Regions from separate parts of the Microcoleus sp. A003_D6 genome, predicted to be linked through region 2. Evidence: riboswitches for the same ligand, from Rfam matches in the RefSeq annotation. Region 2 holds a riboswitch; each other region holds the start of a gene.
The links. A riboswitch is a leader RNA that binds a small molecule or an ion and turns the genes downstream of it on or off. The one in region 2 is predicted to bind cobalamin.
Positions count from the first base shown of each region.

Region 1: another riboswitch for cobalamin. It lies ahead of QUB70_RS28710 (DUF1636 domain-containing protein); the one in region 2 lies ahead of QUB70_RS13475 (hypothetical protein).
Region 3: another riboswitch for cobalamin. It lies ahead of metE (5-methyltetrahydropteroyltriglutamate--homocysteine S-methyltransferase); the one in region 2 lies ahead of QUB70_RS13475 (hypothetical protein).

Region 1 is NZ_JAUBWA010000159.1:1,648-11,511, reverse strand. Features, by position in the region: gene QUB70_RS28740 (CADD family putative folate metabolism protein) at 124-804, opposite strand; gene QUB70_RS28735 (hypothetical protein) at 929-1,147, opposite strand; partial or broken gene QUB70_RS28730 (CobW family GTP-binding protein) at 1,286-1,498, opposite strand; gene QUB70_RS28725 (hypothetical protein) at 1,816-2,139, shown strand; gene QUB70_RS28720 (aspartyl protease) at 2,136-2,522, shown strand; gene cobW (cobalamin biosynthesis protein CobW) at 2,570-3,610, opposite strand; gene QUB70_RS28710 (DUF1636 domain-containing protein) at 3,801-4,211, opposite strand; cobalamin riboswitch at 4,234-4,380, opposite strand; gene QUB70_RS28705 (hypothetical protein) at 4,390-4,602, shown strand; gene clpX (ATP-dependent protease ATP-binding subunit ClpX) at 4,634-6,016, opposite strand; gene cynS (cyanase) at 6,384-6,827, opposite strand; gene QUB70_RS28690 (slr1659 superfamily regulator) at 7,478-7,822, shown strand; gene QUB70_RS28685 (PAS domain-containing sensor histidine kinase) at 7,973-9,864, shown strand, end outside.
Region 2 is NZ_JAUBWA010000041.1:11,827-21,690, reverse strand. Features, by position in the region: gene larC (nickel pincer cofactor biosynthesis protein LarC) at 1-439, shown strand, start outside; gene QUB70_RS13485 (energy-coupling factor ABC transporter ATP-binding protein) at 691-1,536, opposite strand; gene QUB70_RS13480 (class I SAM-dependent methyltransferase) at 1,652-2,518, opposite strand; gene QUB70_RS13475 (hypothetical protein) at 2,538-2,978, opposite strand; cobalamin riboswitch at 3,100-3,244, opposite strand; gene QUB70_RS13470 (metal ABC transporter substrate-binding protein) at 3,602-4,594, shown strand; gene QUB70_RS13465 (metal ABC transporter ATP-binding protein) at 4,608-5,384, shown strand; gene QUB70_RS13460 (metal ABC transporter permease) at 5,384-6,241, shown strand; gene QUB70_RS13455 (Uma2 family endonuclease) at 6,368-6,946, opposite strand; gene QUB70_RS13450 (ABC transporter substrate-binding protein) at 7,055-8,473, opposite strand; gene cbiQ (cobalt ECF transporter T component CbiQ) at 8,947-9,747, opposite strand; gene QUB70_RS13440 (energy-coupling factor ABC transporter substrate-binding protein) at 9,744-9,864, opposite strand, start outside.
Region 3 is NZ_JAUBWA010000103.1:8,286-18,149, forward strand. Features, by position in the region: gene QUB70_RS24070 (response regulator) at 1-610, opposite strand, end outside; gene QUB70_RS24075 (hypothetical protein) at 1,168-2,610, opposite strand; gene QUB70_RS24080 (Crp/Fnr family transcriptional regulator) at 3,032-3,631, opposite strand; gene QUB70_RS24085 (hypothetical protein) at 3,782-3,997, opposite strand; gene QUB70_RS24090 (methyltransferase domain-containing protein) at 4,286-5,122, opposite strand; gene QUB70_RS24095 (hypothetical protein) at 5,264-5,725, opposite strand; gene QUB70_RS24100 (hypothetical protein) at 5,809-6,240, opposite strand; gene metE (5-methyltetrahydropteroyltriglutamate--homocysteine S-methyltransferase) at 6,224-8,470, opposite strand; cobalamin riboswitch at 8,884-9,030, opposite strand; gene QUB70_RS24110 (GAF domain-containing protein) at 9,695-9,864, shown strand, end outside.

The sequences.
Region 1 (9,864 bases), on a different contig from region 2:
AAGGGGGACTAGGGAGGATCTGAGCCTAATCGTCAAACAGCATTCTGTGAATAGGTTTGACCTTAAGTTGACACGCTTTAAGCATTGCCGTGTCCCTACATGGGCTACATATAGAGGTTCTGCTTACTTAGCTTGACAATAGGTTTCATAAACGCCGTCAAGCAGTAAATTAAAAGCAAAAGTTGCTTTCTCGGCGGCTAACAGCGCTTCCTGTTTTGCTTCTTCAGTTTGGCAAAGCTGCAACAGCGCTTCGCGGGTGGCTTGCGAGTGGAACTCGTCAGCTTTTTCGTGGACTTTAAAGAAAGACAAAGCCGCTTCTGAATCAATGCCGTAAAATTCCTTCAAACCAGCTATTTTGGTTGTAGAAACTTCGGGGATTTGCGCTTCGTAAGCGTAAAGGGCGGCCAAACCTTTGGCGGGAGATTCGCTGCGCGCTAAGTCTTTGAGAATGCGGACGGATTCGGTGGTTTTTTCTAAGTGTTCGCGATCGAGAACTGCGTTTCTGTCTACACCCAAACCTTCGGCAAAGCGCAGCCACAGTTCGGGGTGATTTGCAGCGCCTCTCTCTTCTTCTATCAGGTTTTCGAGCAGCATTTGACGAATTTTGATGTCGTCACAGGCGGCGTGCGTAGCGCTGACGTAGGTGGGGAAGTTGTGGACTTGCAGGTAGTATTCTTGGGCGTACTCTTGCAGCATTGCGAGGTCGAGTTTACCTTCGTTCCACATTTGGTAGAACGGGTGTTTCAGCAGGTGGTTTTGGTCGAGAATGGTGTTGAGTTGTTCGAGAAATTGCTGTTGGGTCATAATTGTCGATCGCCTTTGAGGATAGTACCTAGCTAGAATGTTATAGTAATCTAGGATTTTGTAAAGATCAAGTTTTCAATTTTTATGTTTTGGTCAAACTGGCGCGATCGCCCGTCATGCCAGCTTAGCGCCGCCCGAACCCTTTGCCGCGCATAGATTTCGACCAAACCAGCAATTCGCCGCCACTACCGCCTGCCGCGAGAAACCGACCGTCGGGATGCCATGCGAGACAGGAAAAACCGCCCTCTGCACCTTCTAGAATTTGCAGCAATTGTTCTGCTTCGTACCGCAAACAAACTTGACCGGCTGCGGCTGCGGAAGCTAATAAAAATGTGGTAAGGATCGCGAATTAAATAACTTACAATTTTAATTGTTATTGTGGGATGGGCGTCCCGCCCGTCCAAAAAGGGCGGGCGTCCCGCCCAACCCCTACTCCCCACTTTCAAGAGTGTAAGTTATTTAATTCTCATTCCTAACTGAAAATGCAGCCGTTGTTCATCTCAAAAATTTCTTCGTCGGCATCAATTATCAGTTGGTTGTCGATGCCTGCTTCGCCAAATTCGTTGACAATGACTGCAACTTTTTTGCCGTGTTCCTGTGTTAAAATGCGGTTCAGTAGCGTAGTTTTGCCTGCACCCAGATAGCCTGTGAGAACGGTAACAGGAACTGATTCGATCGCCCCAGCAGTCACCATACTTGACCTCGATTTTTGTACAATGATAACCATTATCGCTATTCTACACCAGACCTGCTGCTAGTAGCAAGAATAGACCTCTTGCAAAAATCCTTTTAATCAAATTCTGGAACGGGCAAGATGCCCATTCCACAAGAAAAAAAAATTGTGGGATGGGCATCTTGCCCGTCCTAGTTATTTTTGCAAGAGGTCTAATATTACAAAATATTAATAAATTGTTCATTGGGGACTTTAAGGGCGGATTTTACCAAAAATAGAAAAAATAATAGTTGTTGGGCTATCATAAATCAATCTATACATTTAATCTAATAAACACCATGACTCAACTATCAGAAAAGCGAAAAGCGCTGCGTGGTAGAATTTCTCCCGAACGGATTACACCACCGGAAGAATTAGCAAGGCGCAAAGCAGAAAAAACTAAACTCCGTTTACGCGGTCAAGCAATATTTGAGCGAATTCGCCCGGAACTGATCGATGAGTATTACAATTGGTTTATTGCGATCGAACCGGACAGCGAAGAGTATTTGCTTGACCCTACACTTTTAGGTATTGTTCAAAAAATTAAGGAACAGTACGGCGATAAAAATGTGATGCTAGCAACCTTTCGCCTCAATGAAACAGGAACCTGTGGCAGAATATGATATCAGGTTGGTTTGGGGAAAACGGAGAATTGTTTTTTGAGATTGAATTGATTGCATCTAATGGCGAGATTTTTCCAGTGGAAGTAATGCTAGATACAGGTTTTACCGCAGGCTATCTGGCAATTAATTTTCAAGATATGGAGGCTTTGGATTGGCCGTTAGTTCAGTCTAAATTCAAGCTAGCTACAGCGCGGGGAGATGCTTTATTTGACCTCTATGAAGGTCGAGTAATTATTGACGGTCAAGAGTTGATCGTTCCCGTCCATGTTGGAGAGGATCTCCCGGAGATTTTAATCGGTTCCCAATGGTTAGACAGGATGCAGCTAGTTGTTAATAAACCGATCGGCATTTTGACGCTAGAAACAGTATCGAGTGCAGAATGACTGAAGATCGATCGCCCTTGATGACAAAAGCGATCGCCCGGATTCAACTACAAGAATGACTGTATTTTAGCAGAGTCGAGTTCCCGACCGATAAACACTAATTTGGTTTGCCGGATCTCCGAAGGTTGCCAAGGGCGATCGTAAAAATGTTCGATCCGCGAACCCACGCCTTGCAACACCATCCTCATCGGTTTCTTGGGAACAGCCACAAACCCTTTAATCCGATAGATTTCCTCCTGCTGCATCAAGGATTGCAGTTTTTTCACCAAAGCTTCAGGTTCAAATTCGCGATCGGCAATAAAGAAAGTCGAGTTAATATCATCATCGTGCTCGTGTTCCTCCTCCGTGTCGTGGTGACTGGGGCGCGACTCCAAATCATCCTCAACCGCCGCATTAAATCCCAACAGCACATCAGGGTTAATTTCGCCACTCTTAGACGGAACAATTTTCACACTAGGGCGCAACTCTTGCTGCAACCAGGTTTGAACTTTCTGTTGAGTTTCCGCATCCACGCGATCGACCTTCGTTAAAAGTACCATATCAGCACAGCCCAACTGGTCTTCAAACAATTCCTCGATCGGAGTTTCGTGATCCAAACTAGAATCAGCCTGCCGCTGTGCCATCAAAGCATCAATATCGCCCACAAAAGAACCGCTAGCAATAGCTTCGCAATCGACAACAGCAACCACACCGTCCACAGTAGCGCCCGTGCGAATTTCCGGCCAGCGAAAAGCTTGAATCAAAGGTTTAGGAAGTGCCAGGCCCGAAGTCTCAATCAAGATACAATCAATTTGTTCTCGGCGCTTCAACAATTCTTGCATAGTCGGCAAAAATTCCTCTTGAACAGTGCAGCAAAGACAACCATTTGTGAGTTCTACAATATTGCTAGTGACATTTTTATCATCATCATCATCGTCGTCGCAAACTTGGCAATCGCGCAGCAGTTCTCCGTCGATACCAATTTCGCCAAATTCATTAACCAGAACAGCAATGCGGCGGCCTTGATTGTTTTGCAATAAGTGACGAATTAAGGTAGTTTTGCCGCTACCGAGAAAACCAGTGATAACTGTAACAGGAATCTTGTGCATTAAATTATTGTCAGGTTGAGAATTATGGTTCAGATCCCCCCTAACCCCCCTTAAGAAGGGGGGACAAGAGGGTTCAAAGTCTGTTTTAAACAGGAAGAAACTCGAAATACTCAAAGTCCCCCTTCTTAAGGGGGATTTAGGGGGATCTAGACTTTGAGTAAAAGCGAAAATTTATCGCCTCATCTTATCTCTAATTCCCCAGCGGCGGAATCTTAGCCAAAATGCCTTTTTTCAGAGCTTGAGGACGCTCAGACCAAGGCAACAAACCGTCCGGTTTAGCATAGTATTGACCCGCGCATTCCAGTACAGCCTCGACGCTTTCCGGCTCATTTACAGGTAAATCACCAAACAAATAAGTGTACTTTCCCACAGCAGCAAAAGACACCGCACAAGAGTGACTGCAAGCACTCATGCACTCAACTTCTTGAATCTCAAATTTATCAGAAAACTCCCAATCTTTAGCGAGTTTCGATAAATCTTCCATAAATTGTTGGCCGCCGCTTTTGCCTTCGCGCTTGCCGTCTTTCCAAACACTCGCGCAAGCAGTGCAAACAAACAGACTGTGCTTTGTGCGTACAGCCGCATTAATTCCATCCATCATCCGTACCTCGCAGATGCGTTCAAAAGTGAGTTAGATATCGGCGGGCATTCTGACTTGAGAAACCACAAGGGTTTCATTACAGTTGCGGGACAGCGCCGGACTTGCACCGAACTTTCCCCGTTTCCTCTGGCGGCTGCTCCCCGCTAGAACCGATCGCGAATTCACATCATACCTCATTATGTTGCACCATTCTCAATTAGCCTTTTCTGAACAGGCTTTCGGGCCTGTGAAGCGAGAAAATTTATCTTTTGTGAAACAGGCCGGAAAGCCTGTTGCTGACAATGGTGCAACATCTCAGATCGTACCGCACTTGCCACCAATCGAATTTAGATTTCAGATTGGAGAAAGCGATCCCAGGGATAAATCGGGGCGCTGGTTTAGTAGTTTGTAGGGTGCGCTGCACACACCCTACAAACTATAAATTAAGCTGTTTCGTGCTGTTTGTGCCAAGCGGGATGCCACAGCAATTCGGCAGTCGATCGCTTCTCCACCATTTCCTTAGTAATCATACAGTGAGCCACATCCTTGCGAGAAGGCAACTCGTACATCACATCCAGCATTAACTCCTCTAAAATGCTGCGAAGAGCTCTCGCGCCGGTTTTGCGTCGATAGGCTTCCTGGGCGATCGCCCGCAGCGCATCCGGCTCAAATTCCAACTCCACGCTGTCCATGTTCAACAGCTTTTGATACTGCTTCACCAGCGCATTCCGGGGTTCAGTCAATATCTGCATCAAAGCTGCTTCATCCAGCGGCGAAATCACCGTCACCACAGGTATCCGCCCCACAAACTCAGGAATCAAACCAAACTTCACTAAATCGTCGGGCTGTACCTGCTGCAAAATATCAGCAGCCCGCTTGTCTTTCGCCGGCAAAGTCGAGTTGCTGTCGCTTTCTGCTGGCTGAATAAAGCCCAAAGATTTTTTACCCAAACGCTGTTCAACTATTTTTTCCAAACCGACAAAAGCACCGCCGCAAATAAATAGAATCTTGCTAGTGTCAACTTGAATAAAATCTTGGTAAGGATGTTTGCGGCCGCCTTGCGGGGGCACGTTAACCACCGTTCCTTCCAACATTTTTAGCAGCGCTTGCTGCACTCCTTCTCCCGATACATCCCTGGTGATCGAAGTGTTTTCGCTTTTGCGAGCAATCTTGTCAATTTCATCAATATAAATAATCCCGCGCTGCGCCGATTCGACATCAAAATCCGACATTTGCAAAAGTCGCAGCAAGATATTTTCTACATCGTCGCCGACATATCCAGCTTCTGTCAGCGTCGTCGCATCGGCTACCGCAAACGGGACTTCGAGCATTTGCGCCAAACTTTGGGCTAACAAAGTTTTGCCGCAACCTGTCGGGCCGACTAGCATGATGTTGGATTTTTGCAGTTCTACATCGCTGTCAGGGGAAGACTTGCCGCTGTCTTTAGCTTGGTCTGCGCTCAAGCGCTTGTAGTGGTTGTAAACTGCTACAGAAAGGACTTTTTTTGCTGAATGCTGGCCGATGACGTGGTTGTCTAAATGGTGTTTAATGTCTGTGGGTTTGGGAATTTGAGCTAATACGATTTTCGATTTGTTCGATCGACCTGGCCGCCGCGTTCCTTGTCCCTGAGACTCTCGCACCTCTGACTGGGGAATCTGTTGACCAATTGCTTTGCTGGAGTCAAAGAACTCCTCCTCTAAAATTTCATTGCAGAGTTCCACGCATTCATCGCAAATGTAGACGCCGGGCCCAGCTATTAACTTGCGGACGTACTCCTGCGACTTGCCGCAAAAGGAGCATCTGAGATGGGAGTCATATTTTGACATATTTGCCTCTTACTTTACGGTTGCGGTTGCTTTCTTTGACTGGGGAAGTTGCCGCGCGATCGATCTTAGCCTTGCCCTAGAAAGGTTTCCCGATCGGACACCCAAGCCAGTCAGTCGATTTTAGATTTTAGATTTTAGATTTTAGATTTACTCCACAGATGAATTTTGGAGCTGAACTAGGGTCTAAAATTTGGGGATCTGCACGACTTAAGTCGGGGGCTTGTCTCCGTTTTTTGGCGGAGTCAAGCTTCGCGATCTCTGTTTCTAACTTAACACTTTTGAGGCCTTAGTCATTAGTCATTAGTCATTAGTCATTAGACCAAATTTTTCATTTTTAATTTTTACTTGAAAGTAAAGCCGCACTGGCTTACCATTTTTTGTATGCCAAAAATTTCCCCGACATAATTATTTTCACTCGATCGCCTTTTGGGTCTGCTTCTTTCTCGACATCCAAAGTAAAGTCTACCGCGCTCATAATCCCGTCACCAAATTTTTCGTGTATCACTGCTTTGAGCGGCATCCCGTAAACCTGCATAATTTCATAGAACCGATAAATCAGAGGGTCAACTGGAACGGCAGGCTCCAAAGAACCTTTTAACGGAGGTTCACAGAGAACCGCAACCGTCTCGCTATCCAATCCCAAAGCCAATCCAATTTTCTCGGCTTCATCGACCGATGCGGTAGCTTGGCGGTAAATAACCGCAGCAATCCAAACTTCGTCGCGACCCAAAAGTTTTTCTAAATCTGCAAAACTAATTCCCTGAGCTTTTTTAGCAGCCAAAAGCTTTTCTGTAATTTCTGAAATTGCCATTAAATATTCTCCAACTCACTGCGGTGCAAGATATGAGATATATCTCACATTTTGGGGATTTTGTCAATAGCAAGTCGAGAAAAAAAACGAATCGATCGAGGAGGAACTTCAGCAAAAGCTGGTCTCCTCCACCGCTTCTAAAAACAAAAAGAAATCAGCAAGTCAAACTTAGCGGTTTATGTTTAGCCTAGCTCGGATGCTCAAAGCTTCCTGATTGCTCAGGTTGGCCGGATATTCCCAGTTAGAGACTGCTAAAATTAACAGAGGACTTGAAATATTTGGTTTTTTGATGATTAATTTGAGCAAGAGTGTGTGTTTCTGTGGTTTTCACGCCCTGTCAGCTTGATTCTTCCCGCACTAATCAAGCGTTTCTCCAGTTTATAACGATTATTGCTTGCTTTCGTCAAAATCTGAAAAAGCAAGACTTGTCTTGCTTTTTAGGCTACTGTTTTAAACCCACAACTTGCACCAGATAAATCCCCAAATAAGTCATAACTGCCCTAGGGCAATGGTACAGTTGGCTGTATGTGTAGTGCAAGTTGCACAAACACAGGCAAACAGCCGAATTTAGATCGTGCCAGCCTGACGCTCAATCCTCGCTCCCGCAGCCAAAGCCCCTTTACCGCTCACAACCGGCAACTGACAAAAGTATGGAGATTAAGACCAAAGATTACACCATCGAGTACGATCGCGCTACCCAAACAGTCACCTGCTGCGGCTCGTTCCGGCTCAGCCAGATGGAAGAATACGCGCCGATCGTCGATCTGCTCAACGAAGTGGTTGACTCCTCACCAAACACGATTACTCTAGACTTGCGAAAGCTAGAATTATTAAATAGTTCGGGAATTAATATTGTCTCCAAATTTGTGATCAAAGTGCGCCAGAGAAAGAATATTCAAATCGCCGTGAAAGGCTCTAAAGAGATCCCCTGGCAGGGAAAATCGCTGAAAAACTTGCAGCGGTTGATGCCTTCCCTGCACTTAGAATTGGAATAGTAAATCGAAAAAGGTAAAAGTGAGTCCCAAGCCCGCGTCAGGGAAGCGGGATGAGATCGGCTGAAGTTAATGCGAATAAGTCATAGTTAAGTTGGCAGCAAACAGTAAAAAACTTCAGAACCGACTAAAAATTACCAATTGTCAATTGCTATGCAGGAAGAACCGTCGAGAGAACAGCTACTTTTGCACGTTCAGCGGCTGAGTGCCGAACTTGAAAACTTGAAGCGCGAAAAGACTGACCTAGAAATTGTGCTGGAGACTACCACCGAACATTCGACTGCGATGGAAGCTCTCTTGCTCGGCAAAGCTGAGTTGGCAGTGCGTTCAAGTGAAGAGCAGTTTCGGGCGATCGCCTCGGCAACTCCCGTTCCGGTATTGATTTCTCGCCTCTGTGACGGCTTAATTCTGTATGCAAACGCTCAATTGGCTTCTCTCCTGAACATACCCCTAGAAGAATTGATCGGCAGCATCACCCCAGACTTTTACTTCAACCCGGGCGATCGCCCAAAGGTACTTGAGGCACTGGCTAAAGACGGATACCTCCAAAACTACGAACTCCACTGCAAAAAGTCAGACGGTACTCCCTTTTGGGCGATGATCTCCGTTCAGTCCCTGCTGTTTAACGGCCAAGAGACAGCATTGTGCGCCTTGTACGACCTCACCCAGCGCAAGGAAGCAGAACAAACCCTCCAAGAGAGCGAAAAGCGGCTCCGCCGCCAAAGTCTGGCTTTGTTGCAGCTAGGCCGGCAGAGGACTATCAATAGCGGTGCGCTGAATGTGGGAATTCGCGAAATTACCGAGGCTGCCGCCCGCACTTTGGATGTGGAAAAAGTCAGCGTCTGGCTTTACAACCATTTCAGATTTGGAACTCGCTACCCGATCGATCCCCAGCTAAATTTTACCGACAGAGCGATCGCCCACAACCAAACAGAGGCAATCGATACAGAGGCGGCCGCCCCAGAGGAAAACGAGTCGGTCAATCGTTCTAAGTTTAAAATCCCCAACCTCAAATTAGTTTGTCTCGACTTGTACGATCGCACCCACGAGAATCATTTGAGCCGCGAGTCCATATCGGCAAGCGATTTAAAATTTTCAATTTCAGATGTCGAAGGCGACGCACCGGAGGAAAACTTGCGATCGGACAATGGTTTAGAACCGGCGCCAAAAACTCAAAACTCTCTAAAAACAAATTTGTCCCACTCATCTTCGCTAGCGGAACATTCTGCTGTGCTGCCAAATGCCAGCAAGGCAAATTCATCCATCTTAAATGTAGCAATTAGGCTCGGCGGTCAGATCGTGGGCATCCTCTCTCTCGAACATATTGGCGCGCCCCGCCAGTGGGCTCTGGAGGAGCGCACCTTCGCCGATTCTTTGGCAAATTTGGTAGCGCTGGCGATCGAAGGATTTGAACGCCAGCGGGCTCAGGAAGCACTCTCCAAAGCCAAAGCGCAGCTAGAAATGACCGTCGATCAGCGCACCGCTCAACTCACCACTGCCAATAAACTGCTCCGCATCGAAATTGCCGAGCGCAAAAGAGCCGAAATAGCTTTGCAAGAAGCCTTACACAAAGCTGAAGCAGCTTCCCGAGCTAAAAGCACTTTTTTAGCCAATATGAGCCACGAGCTGCGGACGCCGCTCAACGCGATTATCGGTTACAGCGAAATGCTAGAAGAAGAAGCATTGGAATCGGGACTCAAAAACATCATCCCCGATACCCAAAAAATTCATAACGCCGGTCAACACTTGCTGACTTTAATTAACGATATTCTCGACCTTTCTAAGATAGAAGCCGGTCGGATGGAGCTTTACTTAGAAAAATTTGACCTCGCAAATTTAATAGAAGAAGTCGTTGCAACTTTGCACCCTTTGGTCGAAAAAAATCACAATCAATTACAAGTTTCTTGCTCTGTGAATTTGGGAGTGATGTATGCAGATTTGACTAAAGTCCGGCAAATTCTGTTCAATTTGCTCTCGAATGCCCTGAAGTTTACCGAAGGTGGAACGGTGCTGCTGGGCGCGAGTCGCGAACCAGCAGGTGGCAG
Region 2 (9,864 bases):
TTTGGAAACGCAAATTGATGATTTGAGTCCGCAGGCGATCGGCTATGTTTTTGATGCTTTGTTTGCGGCCGGAGCTCTGGATGTTTTTACTGCGCCAATTGTGATGAAAAAGTCGCGGTTGGGGGTTTTGTTAACTGCGATTTGTCATCCCGAATTTCAGGATGATTGCGAAGCAGTTATCTTTCGGGAAACTACTACTCTGGGAATTAGGCGATCGACTCAACAGAGAACTATTCTGCACCGAGAAATCCAGACAGTTCAAACAGAATACGGCGAAGTCAAGATAAAAGTTGCGAAGTCTGGACAAACAATTGTTAACGTGCAGCCGGAATACGAAGATTGCGCGGAAATTGCCAGACTTAAAAATATTAGTTGGCGCGAAGTTCACCGCTTGGCGCTGCAAAGTTGGTACGACCTAAGTTATTCAGTTGACAGTTGACAGTTGACAGTTGACAGTTGACCGCCAGATAGCGACCTCTACCTGGAATGAAGAGGATTGGAGTAATGAATAGTCTTCTTTTAATTTTTCCCGATCGGGCTTTGGGCTTTAAACCAATTCTTTCTGGTAAATAATAGGAACTTACATCTTGCACGATTTTTAGGAACAGGCAAGATGCCTGTTCCACAAGAGTTTAATTCACCAAATAACAAATAATAAATAATAAATAAGACATAACAAATAACAAATAACTAAAGTCTGCGGCTTTGTAAAATTTGTTGTTGCAATTCCTCGAAAGCGGGCATTTTTGAGCGATCGTCTGTGGGAAACATTGCCCTTATTTGCTCCATAAGCTCGATCGCCAGCGGTACGCCAAGCTGCAATTGTTCCAAAGTCTCCCGCTGAGCAAAAACACTTTCCGGTGTTCCTTCTAAAATCAATTTTCCCCGATCCATTACAAACACCCAATCAGCCCAGCGGTAGATGAAATCGAGGTCGTGACTTGCTAAAAGGATGGTGGTTCCAGTGGCGTGAATTTGTTCGAGTAAACCGATCAGTTGTCGGGTGTGACGCGGGTCGAGATAGGCGGTAGGTTCATCTAGCAGCAGCAGTTTGGGCTTGAGAACCATGATATCGGCGATCGACACCCGCTTTTTTTGCCCCAAACTGAGATTGTGAATTGGTTCGCAGGCGAGTTCGCTTAGATCGAATTGCTCGATCGCCTCTTGCACCATTCTAGCAACTTCGGATTCTGCCAAACCCAAATTGTACAATCCGTAGGAGATATCTTCTTCTACCGTGGAAGCTACTAATTGATGTTCGGGATTTTGAAAGACGAGTCCGATTTGTTGGCGCAGTTGCATCAACGATTTGCGATCGTAGCGGAATGGTTCACCTTGCCAGCGAATGAAGCCATGTTGCGGTTGATATAAGCCATTTGCTAACAAAAAAAAGGTAGTTTTGCCGCAGCCGTTTTGACCGATTAGCCCGCAGCGTTTCCCGGCGGGGACTTTGAGGTTTAAACCCTGAATTGCCACTCGCGAACCGCAGGGATATGAGTAGGAAGTGCGATCGAATTCGAGAATCCATTCAGACATATTCGTTATTTTTTATTTTTTATAGCCTTATTCCCAGGCTCTGCCTGGGAATAAATACCCGGAGGCCGTGCCTCCAATTACCGATTACCGATTACCAATTTCCATTGTATTTGTGTCAGTTTTTATTGGTTTTTGACAACTGCCAAAGTTGAATTTCATAACACAAATGCTGCTCAAAAAGTTTGCCAGCCTCCAATCCTTCAACCACCAGCTTCTTGAACCAGCGACGAAATATCCAGCGCAGGAATTTATGGACTGGCGGAACTGCGATCGCAATTAAATCTGCAACATAGATCATCGTATTCAGTCCATACCTGCGGAAAGTATCGACATACAAATCGATTGTCGGCAAAATATGGGCCGAAATATCTTCAGTTTTGACTAAAGTGAATCCAGCCTGATTTAATGCTGTATGAAGTTCAGTAACAACATGACAATTAGAGAACATTCCCTCTTGATAATTAGCATCAGAACGCAGCATATCGGCAAGCAGCACGTAGCCACCAGGATTGAGGATTTTGGCGGCACCAGAAGCAATATCAACAGCCGACATATACTGGCTACTTTCGCTAAAGAGAATCAGATCGTAGAAATGGGTTGCTTTGAAGTCTTCAAACCTGGTGAGGTGGAAGATTGTCCGATCGCGCGTACACTTAAGAAATCGCTGTTGTTGGAACGGATCGGGTGCGAGCCCTTCGACTGCAAAACCTCGATCGAGCAAATAAGCCGCATTTCCGCCAATCCCGCAGCCCACATCTAGTATCGTATGAGTGCCTTTGGGGATCGCATCCAACAGTTTTACAGTATAAGCTTGCTGAGCGACGCGCAGCCGCGCGAGTGTTAGTTCATCAGCGGGCACCGGTAGGGTTTCCCAATAGCCGTAGTGAAGGTAGGGCGAATCTGTCAAGCCCAAATAGTAATTAAGTGCTGCATTTTGGTAGCGAGTTACTTTGGAAATTTCGATTGATTTTGGCTGCGACATTCGGAAAATTTAGTAAGTTTTAGGATTTCGGGCAGAGTTGAAATTCTTCCCAGCGCTTGCATACCTGTTCATAGCACTCAACAGGAGAAATTGCCAAGTTTTGCAACAAATTGATATCAATCTGACCGTTGGCGATCGACAAAAATATAATTGCTTCCTTGGGTTCGTAGCTAGCAATGATTTGCAGCAGATTTGAAACAGTATTTTCCTCTACTTTTAGTTGTTGCAAATAAGCAGTTGCGTACAATTGGGAAATAAATAGCAGGTCGTACTTTATAGTATCTACACTCCAATTCACTGAGCCGTTAATGAGAGTATTTATTTTGCAAGCAACCAAGCCTCGTCCTTGATGCAAAAAGCCATTCCAAGCAATATGTCCGATCGGCAAAATATTCTGGTGAATAAACAAGTTTTGCCAGTAGCCAAAACTACCCTGCCAAACAGTATCTTCGATTCGCATTTTTTTTGTTTCCCGCTGCCTAAAATTTCGTTATTGTCTACGATCGGCAAACGGAACACAACAGCAGATTATTGGTAAAAATACTGAACTCACCATCATCCATACCTCGCAGATGAAAAACATGATTGTAAACAAATCGGCGGGCATCCTGACTCAGAGAAGCAAGAATCTCCTTACAGTTGCGGGACAGCGCCGGATTCGCACCGAACTTTCCCCCTTACGTCTGATGGCTGTTCTCCATCAGAGCCGATCGATATACTGGATATTACCACTATTTTGGATATTTGACAAAAAAAAATAGAACCGGATTTAGTATCAAGGCTTCATACAGCGTTTGCTGTTTCACGTACAGACTGACCGTTGCAGCGATTGAATCATCCTTTCGCAATCTTTTGCCGCAACCAATTTTAATACTCCAACAACTACACGCTTCTAAGTAAGCTATCTGCTTAAGTTTATCGCATTCAAAAGTGGGGCAGGTAGGATGCCTGTCCTTGACTGGCTTTTCACTTCTATGTCTATTCTGCTAGTCCGATCGCCAATTTCTCCCCTTTTTCATAATGTTTTCATTATTTCTGGTTTTATGGTAAATTAAAACAATGAAAGAATTATAAAAAACAACAATGAGTGAGACCGATCGGCCCAGTGACTCGACGGCATGGAAACCCTATCAAATTGGTATATTCGGGCTATTACTAGGAATTTGGCTCAGCGGATGCAGCGCTCAGACGGCTGGGTCTGAGACCGAGCAAAACGGAACTCCTAGCCCGATCGCCGGGAATGTGACACCCCAAGACAAAAAAGTCATTCTCACCACGTTCACGGTGCTGGCAGACATGGCTCAGAACGTTGCGGGCGATCGGGCGATCGTCGAATCTATTACCAAACCGGGTGCGGAAATTCACGGCTATGAAGTTACGCCCAGCGACCTAAAACGCGGGAAAGATGCTAATTTGATTTTGGAAAACGGCTTGAACTTAGAGCGCTGGGCAACCCGATTTTACAACAGCCTTCCCAAAGTTTCTCACATTACCCTAAGTGAAGGAGTTCAACCGATCGATATTGCGGAAGATGCCTATCAAGGCAAGCCGAATCCCCATGCTTGGATGTCGCCGCAAAATGCTTTGATTTACGTCGAAAATATTCGCAAGGCATTAGGAAATCTCGACCAGGCTAATGCTTCAAACTATGATGCGAATGCGGCAAAATACAGCCAGCAAATTAGGGCGATCGATGCAAAACTCAAACAAGCTATCTCTGCCATTCCCCCGGACAAACGCTACATAGTAAGTTGTGAAGGTGCCTTTTCCTACATTGCCCGCGATTACGGCTTAAAGGAAGTTTACATTTGGTCGGTCAATGCCGAACAGCAAGCCACACCAAAACAAGTTGAACGGGTGATTAATACGGTGAAGGCAAACCAAATTCCGGCTGTATTCTGTGAGAGTACCGTCAGCAATGAGGCACAGATTCAGGTAGCAAAGGAAACAGGCGCAAAATTTGCCGGGGTGTTTTATGTCGATTCCCTATCTCCCTCCGACGGGCCGGCATCAACCTATCTTAAGTTACTTGAATACAACGTCAATACTCTGATAAAAGGACTACAAAGCAAGTAAAGGAGAAAAGAACATGAATGAAATCGGCATTGATATTGAGAATGTGACGGTTGCTTATCACGGCAAAGTAGCCTTGCACAGCGCCTCGCTGCAACTCCAACCGGGGACAATTTGTGGATTGGTGGGGATGAATGGCGCGGGAAAATCGACATTATTCAAGGCTATTATGGGGTTTGTGAAGCCAAACACCGGACGAGTTTTGATTAATGGGTTGCCGATTCGCAAAGTGCAAAAAAGCAATCTGGTTGCCTATGTACCTCAGTCGGAAGAGGTAGACTGGAATTTCCCGGTGAACGTTTATGATGTGGTGATGATGGGACGCTACGGGTACATGAATCTGTTGCGAATTCCCCGATCGACCGATCGACAAGCCGTGCGAGAAAGTTTGGAACGGGTGGAAATGTGGCATATGCGCGATCGGCAAATCGGAGAGTTATCGGGGGGACAAAAAAAACGCACCTTTTTTGCGCGGGCATTGGCGCAACAGGGAACGGTTTTATTATTAGATGAACCGTTTGCCGGAGTCGATATCAAAACTGAGAAAATGATGGTTAACCTGTTAATAGAACTGCGTCAAGCAGGACATACAATTCTCGTTTCAACCCATGATTTAGCGTCCATTACCACATTTTGCGACCAAGTAGTATTAATTAACCGCAGTATTCTGGCCTATGGAAATACCTCAGAAGTGTTTACAGAGGAAAATCTTTCTCGCACCTTTGGCGGTTCTGTTGGAGATTTTTCGTCGGCCAAAAGTCGGTTAACTCAAGTCGATCGGGAGGAACAGTAATGGATTTAATTCAGTGGTTTGCGGCACCGTTGCAGCATGAATTCATGGTGAAGGCAATTTTAGTCAGCGCCTTAGTAGGGATTGTTTGTTCTGCGCTTTCCTGCTACATGACTTTGAAAGGATGGGCTTTGATGGGCGATGCGGTTTCCCATGCGGTGATGCCGGGAGTTGTGATTGCTTACGTGTTAAATATTCCTTTGGCGGTGGGTGCGTTTGTGTTTGGGGTGGGTTCGGTAATTGCGATCGGCTTCATCAAAGCGAAAACTCGCGTTAAAGAAGATACGGTAATCGGCTTAGTGTTTACTGGATTTTTTGCGTTAGGTTTAGTGTTAGTTTCTAAAGTCAAAAGCTCGATCGATTTAACGCATATTTTGTTTGGCAATGTCTTAGGTATTTCGGATGCAGACATTCTTCAAACGGTAATTATTAGTGTCATCACTCTGGTAACGCTGGCAATTTTACGCAAAGATTTGATCCTGTTTTGTTTTGACTCAACTCACGCGCGATCGATCGGTTTAAATATCACCTTTCTTTATTACGTTCTGCTGTCCCTGCTATCCCTCACAGCAGTTGCGGGACTTCAGACGGTCGGCATTATTTTAGTAGTAGCAATGTTGGTAACTCCGGGAGCAACTGCATATTTATTGAGCGATAACTTTGACCGCATGATGCTAATTGCGATGGCTTCGGGCGTATTTTCTAGCGTCATGGGAACTTATATCAGCTATCACATTGATGGTTCGACTGGCGGATGTATTGTGGTGCTGCAAACGCTGCTGTTTGTGTTGGCGATGATTTTTGCCCCGAAACACGGGTTATTAGTTAGGGGAAGGAATTCAGGGGCGATCGCTGAATAAGATCGTGTCCTCTAGCATCATAAATGTATGGCAGGGCGGGTTTATGAGCTTATTAGTTTGAGGCAATGATTGTTTGTAAAACCCGCCCCTACAGAAATTGCGGTCAATTGACCGGACATGATATGACTATTCAGTAAATTCAATATTTTCATATAAATCTGCCAGTGAAACCTCCACAGAAATAGAGCTTAACATCAGCCGATCGCCAATAACACCATATTCTGAAAAAATCCACTTATTCGCATCAGTTTTCGAGTATTGCTCCACCCGCAACCGATATTGATCGATTAACAAATATTCCTGAAAACTCGGAATACTACGATAAGCCGCAAACTTGTCATCGCGATCGTAAGCTCTAGTACCTTTAGACAGCACCTCAGCAATCAGCAGAGGATTGGTAATTGTATCCGTCCGTCCCGATTGCAACTCGACTGGTTTCGCTACCACCATCACATCTGGGTAAGTATAATTATTAAGCTGAGGAACCCAAAGCCGCTGATCTGATGCAAAAATACTGTAAGGTTTACCCTTAAGGCTCACCCTCAAAATAGCGTTTAAGATGCTGGTGATTTCATTGTGATTCGGTGTGCCGCCAGCCATCAGAATAATCTCCCCATTGATAAATTCATGCCGCTCCTGAGAATTAACTTCAGCTTCTAGATATTCCTCAGCCGTGTAGGTTTTGGTTTCAACTTGCGCGATCATATACAAGGCTCTCCTTTAATCTACTCATTTCAGTTTATCTTAAAAATCGTTAATAAACAGGCAAGATGCCTGTTTCACAAAGAATGAACCAGATCGCACTTAACATACTTACCGCAGCGGGACAAAGTTGTAGCCAGTATTTCCTCCTGGTTTAACTTGCACTAAAATCGGCTTACCAGCCCGATCGCCCGTGGGTAAAAACTTCACATCCTCGCTCGATCCTGCTGCCGAAAAACTCGCATTTCTGAGTGCTTGTTGCAATCCTTCCCGCGTATTGCTTTGCCGCAAGCCAGCGATCGCAGCTTGAGTCGCGTCAAAACTCGTTGCTGTTCGCCAATTCACAATGCCTCCCCAACGCTGGCGGGCATTTTCTGGGAAACGGCTACCGGGATTAGTTTCAGGATGCCAGGGAACGGGCAAAACTAAGCCATCAACGCTCTTTTGCCCGTCTTTTAGCGTTTGAAAGGTGTACATTGTAGTGCTGCCGTAGAGTGGCAATTTGCCTTGATTGATGCGAGCCAGAGAGATGGCGCGATCGATGCGATCGACGTGGGGCGCTACCATCAATCCTTGTGCACCTTTGCTGACAGCATCGGCGAGGGCATTGTCGGGATTAAAAGAGGGTAATGAAAAGTCGCAAATAGTGGGAACTAATTTGCCACCAGCAGCAGTAAGAGATGCCACAAATTCATCTTTGAATGATATGTTATCGGGTGCTTGGGAATCATAACAAATGGCAATATTAGTTTTGCCTGCTGTTTTGACTGCATATTCTGCTAATGGAGCGGCCATTACGCTAATAGCGGGAACTGTCCGAAAGATGTAACTGCCAAATCCTGATAGATTATTGGCAAAGCTAGTTGGCGTTACCATTACCAATTTTTCTTGCTGATAGATTGGAGCAGCTTCGAGAGATGCGTTGCTAGCATTGTGTCCAATTACTGCTAGTATACTTGGATCTTTTGTCAATGTCTTTGCAACTTCTCTGACAACTTCTGGACTGTTGTCGTCGTTGACAATTTCTACTTGCAGTTTTGCGCCATTGATGCCACCGCTAGTATTGATTTCATCCTGAGCTTGGGCAACACCTCGGAGGATTTCTTGGGCGACATTGGGGTTACTACCAATGGGGACGCTGACAGCTATTTTTAAGGGAGAACCACTGCTGGCTGTGGCATTATTCAAATAAATAACGGTTTCTGGATCGTTGCGATTTTGTTTCAGCGAAGCCTGAAACTTCTGGATGGCGACTGGATAATCTCCTTTGCCAAAAGCTTCAATACCTGCTTGTTTGTCTGCTGTGGTTTGGGATGTCACCAATATCTGATTTCCTAAACTGATGCGAGTTGCGATCGCTCCGGGTGCGATCGTTCCCGGTGTAGATGTAGATGTAGATGTAGGTGTATTTGAAGTTTGGGCCTTCAATAAACCGGGAAGAAACTTGTATGCGCCAAACCCTATTAAGCCGAGGGCGATAATAAAAACAATGGGCGGGGGGCTGTTTTTTTTGTTAGTATCTTGATACATAATTTTTTTTTCGGTATGTTGATAATGCAATTATTCATTCAACTACTGTTCGCGTCAATTCATATAATTCATTAATTAAGTTCATAAAAGTCATATTTGTAATAGCTGTTGCAGGAAGTGCGATCGACCTTATGCAAATCCGGCCCGCTAAACTAACGAGAATACGAGAATTATCAACAATAGTCCTGGACGCGCGGGTGCTCAGAAACCGGGTTTTTTGCGAGAATACTTCTTTACAGCCCACAGATTCGGTAAAAACCCGGTTTCTTTGCTTGTGATGCGTAAGTCTCCTTGATATTAACCGCCGCCAGCATCGCCACCACCGCCACCGCCACTAATCGTGAATATAATGCAGGACTTACCCACTCCCACCAAAGAAACCGGGTTTTTTACGAAAAGACGCGTTACAGCTAGCAGATTCGGTAAAAAAAACCGGTTTCTGGGCGCCCATTCGTCTAGGACTAACAATAAATTTAGCGTTGAAATACCGCGCTTACCAAAGTTAAAACCGTGCAGCCAAACACAGCTTCAAATGTATATCTTGGCGAAGGTTTATAAGGGTAAGAATGCCAGACGCGCAGTTCTCCATTAAAGCCGCGCGATGCTAAACTCAAGGAAACTTGACGGTAGTTTATCAAAGTTCGCTGAAGCAATTGTCCGATTAAAATGCCTAAACTGCGCATTCCCAGTTTCCAAGTGCGATAGCCGCAGCGCGAGTTTTGGGCTATCCAAAGTTCATCGGCGATCGCCAACAAGCTAAAAATAAACCGATACATTAGTAATAGCAGTTCTGTGACTAACCCTGGACAGCGTAATTGTCTGATAATTTGCAAGACTTCTGTAAATGGAACCGTCAAGAGGATGAAATACATACAGCTTGTCGATGCCAATGTACGGGAAAACAAGAGACTCACTTGATGAATTCCGGTGCGGCTCAGATACAGATAAAAAGTGCCGGTGCTAATGCCCCAACCTTGCCAAATATCCCACTCAATTGCGGGGAGACGATCGCCCGCAACCGCACCCAGCGCCAAAGCAGGCAAACTCGTCAGCAAAAACATCAACGGTAGCGACAGCAACCGCAGATAAAGTTTCCCCGGAATGCCCGCATAGATGACAATCCAGACTGCTAACCAAAGGGCGATCGACAATTGGACGATCGCCCCAGAAACCAGAGACAGAATTAAAAGGGCGATCGCAAAGGATAACTTGTGAGATGGCGGCAACCCGCGCAAACGATTGGTATAAGCCAGACTATCAATCTGATGGTTCATTCCAACGGCGATTTATCATCAGATTTCTGAGATTGCGATCGTCCCTTGTACAGCCCGATCGCATATCCAATCACACCCGCCCCCAGCGCCGCTTGAGTGGCAAATAAGAGACTTTCA
Region 3 (9,864 bases), on a different contig from region 2:
GCAGCGGCGGAGGGAACGCGAAGGGCGGCGCAGGTGGCGAAGCGCTGCTAATTGGTTTTTGTGCCGATTCCCCCATTTCCTGCAACAGTTGCACCAAGCTTTGAGTGCTAATTAAACCGACAAGTTCTTCAGCGTCGCTGACGACTGGCAAATGGCCGATATGATTTTTCTCCAGCAGATTTGCTAAGGCAAAAAAGTCGGGAATTTCCGATTCTCGGGCTACCGTTACGGTTCTGATCATGATTTGCTCGATCGCAAATCCCCTCAAAGCAGCGCCGATCGAATTTAGCTGTACGACATCACGCGCTGTAAAAATCCCCAGCACCGTCTGGCCGTCCGCATAGGGAGCTTTTGAGTCGTTGAGACGGAGCCCCTTGGCGACTGGCGGTAACGGACGCGGTACGCCGCTGTAGAAACCCGACTGTTCCCGCGATTGCGGGGAATTCCCGTTCGCGGGATTTCCCTGTTGAGAATTGCCGCGCGGTTCCACCACGAGGACGTAACTGGCTCCTGTGCTGCTCATCAGCTCGATCGCCTTTTCTACGGGCGTCTGAGGCGTGACGGTGAGGGGATTGCGGTTGATGACCTGACCGAGGGAGGGAATAAACATCAGGGGGCATAAAAGTGATATTTGTTGGAAAAACCCCGAAAAGCGGGCAGCAGGTTGATTGAGAGGCTTTGCCAGCGAGGTTTCCAAGTGCGCTCAAAGTTTTTGTACGATTACACTCACGCCTACTGCCTACTTCCAGCATCTTGGCATTTAAAATTAATTCCCTGCCAAATCCTGACAATTGACGGGTTCTGAAAGTCAGAACCAATGCTATCTCCCATCTTGGCGGACTTTTGGCTTGGCGGCAATTCCTCGCTTAGCGTAACTGCTGCGGGTTTACGAGCAAGAATTTCTGCGATTGTCTAGACTGCACCCTACTTTTTCGCCCTCAACGGAACTCTCGCTCGGATTCTGTTGGAGGCAAGATACCTACACGCTACCAATTTACCAGCGACAGGAGGGGACTCACAACATGACGATTTAGGTATTGCAACTGTGCAATTAGGGGTTCGAGGGTTCGAGGGTTCGAGGGTTCGAGGGTTCGAGGGCAGAAAATAAATAATTCCGAGCATAACTAATTCTATCTTATCCCAATTATGACCGCGAGGATTTGAGCTTCAATTCTGGCGATCGAACTTGATGAGAATAGCGCTGTTCCCCGCCACCGCAAAACTCGCATTGCCACCCTTCAGCGTTAAGCTACCAACAACCTCATCCATTGTCCTAGAACTGAACTCCCGCACCGTGCCATTACCGACTTCGATCAGAGCCGAAATATCAGCATTAACCCTGTAAGATGTTGCTTTGTCGTTGACAGCCAGCAAATAAACATTGTTGCTAGCATCGAGAGTTGCAACTGCCATTAAATCCGAACTATTAGTGATAGGAAAAAAGGTAGCTTTCCCGCCCTGCAAAGCCCTAATTCCCATCCGCAAAGCATAGTAGCCCGCCCGCCGCTGGCCGGATGGCCCCAGCAAACCTTCTGCCAGTCCCCGCTTTCCCCAGTCGTACAAACAGAATACGTGACTGCCGTCAATATAATTATCCCCCGGCTGGGAACCTCGAATCAAATTCTTAATCAAATTTAAAGCTAAAGATAAATCGCCGTAGCTAATTTCGTAACTTCCCCATTCTCCCACCCAAAGCTGGGAGGGGGCGCGGACACTACCGTTCATCCAGCCGCGCACTTTGCGGGTGTAGTTAGAAATATCTGCATCGTAGTTGTGGACATTGACAGTATCGAAATAAGTAGGAATTTCCGACAAAGCACTAGCCGGCCAATTGCTGCCGCCTACAGTTTTTGGGCCGTGGATGCGGTAAGTGCGCGAAGGCAAATAAGTTTTGTAAACAAAGTCGATCGCATCTTTGGCCACCTTAACCAACTCAAAATAATCAGCCCTCGTCCCTCCCCAACCCTGTTCCCGATTGTCCGGTTCGTTGTGAATTTCCCAATCATCAACGCGGTAGTCATTGCGTACGTTCAGCCAATAAACCGTAGCAAAAACGTGTTCCCACCACTCGTTCCAATCTTCTCCTGTGCGCGGCGGATTCAGTTGCAGCGCCCAACTCGGACTCCAGCTACTATCAACATTCCGTATACTCACCACCGGGCGAATATTTGCTTGTTTGAGAGTATTGAAAATAGTCCTGGCATTGCCTTGCCAAACTGTGCCGGGTTCTCCAGACCACCAATAATCGCTACCTTGGGGCGGATCGGTCATAATCCGATCCCAATGCGCCCAATTAATTATATTGGAATTTCTCTTAATTTCGTCAATAGACGGCCAACCGTATTTACCGTCATCGTCTTCCGGTTCCCATCGAGACATCCCGCCGTAAATGCGGTAGGTATTAATTCCCAAATCTTGTAAATCTTTGAGGTCAAAATTGATACTGCCCTCGACAGCACCGATGTAGCGAGTGCTAACACCCGCAGCAGTGCTAGAGAATTTAATTGCGGCGGCATTTTGAGCAACACTTGTATTACCGCTGAACAACTCAATGCCCAGGGCTATTAAAAGGGCGATCGTAAAATTCAGAATTGCTGTTTTAGAGAACACGGAGAGTATTGGTAATTTATAATGGGCACTTCATAAATATTACCTCTTTTACAAAACCCAAACTCATGATATCAAATCCGGTAGCATCGGAATTAATATTACCCACAGTCAGGCAACGGCACTGCCGTGTCCTCGCTTGTCATGTTGCAGAACGGTCAAAAAATCAACATCTTGATATTTTTTGAACCACAGAGAACGCAGAGAAGTGGAGCAAGAAATAGTTAATGGGGCTAGTTTATGATGCGATTAATCGTACATAGGCTAAAATTCTAACATTCGCCGATTTCTGTGAGCAATAAATCCAGTGAATAGTGAGAGCACCCTGGCATAAAGGCAATATTTTCTGAAGACATTAGCGGTAGATTTTTTACGGTAATGATTATCGGAGAATCTGGCGCTCAGACGATTTTGGATTTTAGATTCAAGAATTGACCCCACCGATAAATCTGTTTGCGGGTTGAGAAGTTAAAACAATGTATTGAGGGCGAGTGCGATCGATAATTCCCTCTTCCTCCAAACGACACATCAGCCGCGTCACCGTAATCCGCGTAATTCCCATCGCCTCAGAAAGCTCCTGATGAGTCAATCTCAAATCGATCAACAATCCTTGTGCCACTTCGCGACCAAATTTTTGTCCCAACCAAACTAATAGTTGCAACAATCTATCCCGCAGACATTCGCTGCGAACAATGCAGAAAAATGCTTGAGTTTGCTGAATGTGTCTGAAAACTTCATCTAAGGATCGATCGCACAAATTTTGAGGAATGTAACTAAGTTCTACATGAGTTTTACACTCAATTTGATAAGGTTGAACGCCTGAGAGCGAGTGACCGAGTACGTCTCCAACTCCCCAATATCCGAGGGTTATTGGTGTTCCCTGTTCGCTCCAAGTCACGGTTCGGACGGCTCCCCGTTCAATCCGCAGTAAGCCGTTAAAGGGCATGGGCACCAACTGACGGCAGGTGAAAGTCTGCTGTCTGAGATGAGGGTACAAGGCTGGAGTGTAGGTTGAAAAAGTCATAGGATTTAGGTTGAGCGCCACCGCTACTGTGGATACAATGTACAGTTTAAATTAATTGATAATATATGTCAACTAGCTTGAAAGAATTGCAACTGGGGACTCAAGAAGGTTGAAACCCTTTGCGCGTGATGTAAGAGACGTTTCGGAACTTCACGGTATCTGTGCCTGGGTTGTGGACAGTACAAGTTGCTCGTCGATCGCCCAGGCGCCCCACATTCCCGACTCCATCGCCCTTCGTGCAGTTGCAGACACGGTTGCAGGAGGCTCTTGAAAATCAATTGTGCTTGCCAAGTTATTGATAAAACTTGCCTGTAATTGATTCTCAAATGCGATCGCCCGATCGCCCGCAAAACAAAATATTGGCATCAGCGCGGATCGCGCGATCGAGCATGATATCAATTCCGGTTGCACTCTTCGACATGATAGTAACCGAGGACACGGCTCTTGGAGTGTCCCTACCCGATGAATTGTAGGGAAACGGCACTGCCGTGTCCTGATTTCGGTAATATTAATAATTCCAATGCTACCGAATTTGATCTCGCAGGCGGCCCAGTCTCCGGGGTAAGCTCATCAGCACCAACCGTACTCCCGTCCTTCATCAAGGCTTAAAAGGAGTATATTTACCACCTAAACCTTCCCGCCTATAGTTTCGGATTATTTGGATTGAGAATCTTGTTGAGGAGGATTGAACTTTGCTATTAGCGATCGCACTGCTGCTATTGGTATAAATAATGCACCAGTAGCAGAGCCGATAACAAACCGAAACCAGAAGAGTAAAAAACGCTCTAGCGTCATTGGTTCTGCGGCTTGTTCAATAGCATCTGATAAGATTGCAGGAGATTTTCCGGGGGATGGTTTTACACCTGCGATCGCGATCGCGTAGGGGCTATTCTCATCAGCATACCAATCCGGTGCAACGTACACTTTGCGAATTTGGGTGAATCCTGCTAACTCATACCAACTGATATAAGCGTCTTCACTGGGAAACAGCATCCACGTATCAGACAGCCAACGGGCGATCGGATTCTTGCGTTCCAGCGGGCCGATAATCAGCGCAATTCCGCCTGGTTTAGTCACACGATAAGCTTCAGCGATCGCCCGTTGCGGATCGGGCCAATACTCAATACTGCCAGCAGAAATGTAGCGATCGAATGTATCGGTAGCAAAGGGTAAATTCTCCACATCTCCGAGAAATTTCTCACAATCATTAATTGCGAGTTTTTGTTTCGCTTTAGCTAACTGATGCGGACTTTGATCGAGCATTTTAACATTATTAGCATTCACTTTTTCGACAATGCCACAAGTAGTAAATCCCGTTCCTGCTCCCGCATCTAGAACTTGTAAATCAGGGCGATCTAGTTGCGCGAGTTCCAGAGATTTTTCCCGCATTGGAATCGTCCAGAAAAACGGATTAATCAAATTATCGTAGCCAATCGACACAAAACGGTAAAACCAGAAGGCTTCTTTTTTATGTTGAATAAGTCTTGCCATTGTTGCTTTTTCCTCTAACGGATGTTGAACAGTTGGGATTCTTCCCATTCTTTGAAAGTGAGTATTCATCATTTTTAACTTGAATGGGAAGGGTTGACGGAAGAATTCTATTCAGAGCGTCGATCGCAGTTTCAAAAAAGTTTACCGCGAAATATCAGTACGCTTCACAACAGCATCCGTTTCTAGTTGAAAATCTTCCCAGTGCTTGCACACAGTTTGGTAACAATCTGGAGGTGAAATCGGAAGATTTCTCAGATTCAAAAAGATAGCTTGATTGGCGCATTCCAACAGGAGAATAATATCCTTAAACGGATTATAATTATCCACTTCTTGAAGGATATGAGCATTCATGTGATGATGCTGAAGGATCACCGTATCAGGAGCAGCCAGCCACGCATTTAGGAATGGGGCGAGACGGGAACGCGGAACAAAATAGGAGTTAAATGTTTCACCTGCGACTCCTAAAAGTGGAGAATTAAGACTGCAAATTACTGCTCCGCGTTCACCTCCTAAGTAACCTATCCAGGCGTTGTAACCCAACGCCAATAAATTAGTAGCAATAAAGTCTTGCTGCCAATCGTAACCGTTCATTTCACTGTCCATCTTTTTCTAACAACTGCCAAAGCTGGATTTGATAACAGAGATTTGGTTTAGGCATTGGGAGAATAGGGTAAGTTTTAGGAACTCTAGCTTGGTGAGAATTCGTCCCAGCGTCTACAGACTTGTTCGTAACAATCAGCAGGTGCGATCGCCATTTTTCTTAATAAATTGACCTCGATTTGACGATTAACTTTCAGCACCAGCAGAATATCTTTCTCGGTATTATAGGTGGCAACTGCTGCCTGAACCGATGAAATAGTCGATGAGTCAAGGGATAGCGATCGCAAGTAAAACCCCATCAAATTCGAGGGGATAAACTGGATTGCGAACGGAATTGGTTCAAAATTTGTAATTGTAGAATGAATAACTTGAGTATTCACATCACAAACCACAACTCCCCGTCCAAAAGACTGAAATCCCTTCCATCCTGTATAACCAATCATCAGCAGATTTGTATGAATGAAGCCATGTTGCCAGTAGCCAAAGTTTCCCTGCCAGATGCTATTTTCCGGTCGCATTTACTTCCTCCCGCAGCGTTTTGGCAGCTTCCACCATATTTTTCAGTGCCGGAATTACTTCTTCCCAACGCCGTGTTTTCAGGCCGCAATCGGGATTAACCCAAATTTGCTGCACAAGTAAATTGGCAATTCCAGTTCGCAACTGCTGCAAAATTTGTTCTGTTGTTGGCACTACTGGACTGTGGATGTCATAAACGCCGTTACCCACTTGATAGGTGTAGCCTGCGGCGATGATTTCATGCAGCGTTTGGTTGTTGCTGCGACTATTTTCAATCGAAATCACATCGGCATCTAACCGTTCAATGTCTTTGATAATGTCGCCAAATTCGCAGTAGCACATATGCGTGTGAATTTGAGTCTGGGGATGAGCGACTGCGGTTGCCAAACGAAACGCATCTACTGCCCAAGACAGGTATTCACTCCAGCGTTCTATCTTCAGAGGTAAACCTTCGCGTAATGCGGGTTCATCTACTTGAATTACCTTCGCTCCTGCTGCTTCTAAATCTGCCACTTCATCGCGCAATGCCAGTGCAATTTGAAACGCTTGTTCCTGTCGAGAAATATCAGTGCGCGGATATGACCAATTTAAAATTGTTACGGGAGCTGTTAGCATTCCTTTAACTGGTTTTTGCGTCAATGATTGCGCTACTTTAAACTCGCGTACCGTCATTGGGGCAGTGCGAAAGACATCACCGTAAATAATCGGCGGACGCACGTACCGACTGCCATAGCTTTGCACCCAGCCATTTTGCGTGAAGGCAAATCCATCTAACTGTTGTCCAAAGTATTCCACCATATCGGTGCGTTCAAATTCGCCATGCACTAGCACATCCAGCCCAATTTCTTCTTGGAGTTTAATGCTGTCGGCAATCTCAGTATCGATCGCTGCTTCATACTCTGGCTGACTCAATTCACCCTTTTTATACCGTACTCGCAGTTGTCGCACTTCTGATGTTTGAGGAAATGAGCCGATCGTTGTGGTGGGAAAAATGGGCAGAGAAATCTGTTTTGACAGCCGCAAACCGTAGGATAATTCCCGTAGAAAGTCATTTGTCGTAATGCTTTTCATGCGTGACTGCACGGCTTGATTTGCTGGACTAAATTGCTCGAATTTTGTCCAGGCATCGGTAATCTGGATGCGATCGCTCTCAGTTTCTTCTCCTGCTAAACTGCGTGCCAAAAACTTCACCGCTTGCAGTTTTTGTTCTGCAAAACTCAACACATTGCGGAGAGGTTCTGGCAACTTTGTTTCCCGTTTGGCATCGTAGGGAACAAACTGCAATGATGCCGACGGCTGAATGACGATATTAGGCGTAATTCTTTGAATGTCTTGCAGCACTGGCAGCAATTGTTCTGGACGGATTTGCCAGATGTTGCGGGCATCCACAATGCCAACGCCCAGATGCTTATCTGGGGGAAATCCATATTGCTTGAGTAAATCTAAATTGCGTCCGCGAGTGAAGTCTAAACTAATCGCGGTAACAGGTAATGCCATCACCCAAGAATAAGCTTCACCCAAGTCATCAAAGTAAGTGACAAGATGCAGCGGTAAATCGACTTTAGCAAAGGCTTGATAAGCAGTTTGATAGTGTGCTTTGAAATTGTTTGCATCTCCCAGAACTAAGGCAGGTTCATGTATCTGCACTTCGGCAACGCCAAGGGCTTTTAATTGCGTCAAGAGTTCGATGTAGCGCGGCAGCAATTGCGCTAGAGAATCGTCCATTGCGCCATCTAACCGACTCAACCGCAGTAGCGTACAGGGGCCAAGAACGATCGGCACTGCCCGATCCCCTAACGTCGCTTTTGCCCGCTGCACGGTCTCCAGAAAATCGCTGAAATCTGCTGGTTGCAGTTCGGTGGGAATTTCAGGCACGAGGTAGTGATAGTTGCTATCAAACCATTTGGTCATCTCTAGGGCCGGAATTCCTTCTTTGCCCCGTGCCATTGCAAAGTATCGATCGAGTCCTGATAACCCCTGAAAGCGTTTGGGAATTAGACCTAAACGAATTGTCCAGTCAAGCACACAATCGTAGAGTGTGGTATCGCCTACACCGATGCGATCGATGCCTACTTGTAGCTGTCTTTTCCAATTTTCTATTGCTACAGTTTTCACTGTTTGCAGTAAAGTATCTGCTTCTAATTTGCCACTCCAAAAACCTTCCAAAGCTTTCTTAACTTCACGGTTTTTACCAATGCGGGGATATCCAATAGTTGCCGTTAAAATTGACATAATTGCTCCTAAGTTGGGGTTGTAAATTGATTCATCAGTCCATAGAAACTCAGTCGGAAACCAAGAGGTATCCGATGCCGAATTTCCGACAGCAATGCCATTAGATTGCAAGGCGATTCCCTACGGGACGCTTCGCGATCGCACCAAAGGCGAAACCATCTGAACTTCCAAAAAAGCGATAAAAGATCCTAGAAATTACAGCAGGCAAATGCCCAGCAAGATTTCTTGCATCTGAAACTAGATAATGCTGTTGGGGCTAAACTTTTCAAACTCGCGATGTCGCCCTAGAAACCAATTCCACCACAGGTTTCTCGCGGGTTAAGGAGTATAATCGCCGATCGCGCAGCGTCTGGTGAAACAGAATCGAATTGAAAACAAAATGCTGAATACATCCGTACCTCGCAGATGGGTTAAATGAAACGATACAATCGGCGGGCATCCTGACTAAGAAACGATTGTACGCTTCATCACAGTTGCGGGACAGCGCCGGGTTCGCACCGGACTTTCCCCGTTTCCTCTAGTGGCTGATCTCCACCAGAACCGATTACTTTTGACAATAGCACATTTCTGAAAATTTGCAACCCCTCAGACAGATAGGGCGATCGCCTTGCGAACAAGCCTTTCAATTAAAAATCATTTAATGTCAACTAAAAGGCTAATCCAAAATGCTGACTAACACAACATCAGGATTTTTATTGGTTAGATTAGGAACCCTTAACCAAATCAAACCAGGAGATAAAATATCCGGCGTTGCTTAATCAGGGTATGAAAAAAATCAGTTGAAAATCCCCAAGCTTTGTCGATACTGGTTTCTATGACTGGCCTATTTAGCCTTTCATACCGTAAATCAGCAGCGCCATTATCCCATCTATTACAAATTCTTTCTCTTCTCTTCTTTGATCTTTTCTTCTGTGCCTTGTGGAACAGCCATCGGACTTGTGGTTCTTCCTTTGTGGAACAGCCGTCGGGCCTGTGGTTATTTGCAAAAAAAGCCGTGAAGCGAAGCTATTCCGTAGGGAATCGCCAGTTTTCCTAAAAAATTGCTGTGTCGGTTAAAATATTAGTATAATGTTGCTGCCATCGCGACAACTGTTAAGCCAAAAATCACTTATTTTCGAGCGGACGAGAATCCCGATCCGCAAAAATTGGAGGATTTGTGAGGCTGCAAAGTTAAACAATAATTCAGATCGGGCGAGTGTACTAGGAATTGAAGGAGTTAATACCATGTCTGACGATCGCCTGCAACAAATTGTTAACAGCTTGACAAATCGTCTCAAGCGTGATGTATTAGTAGAAAAATCCCTATACGAGATTCGAGAAGTTTTGCAGAGCGATCGCGCGGTACTGTATTATTTCTACAGGCAGTGGCAGGGTCAAGTCACCTGCGAGATGTT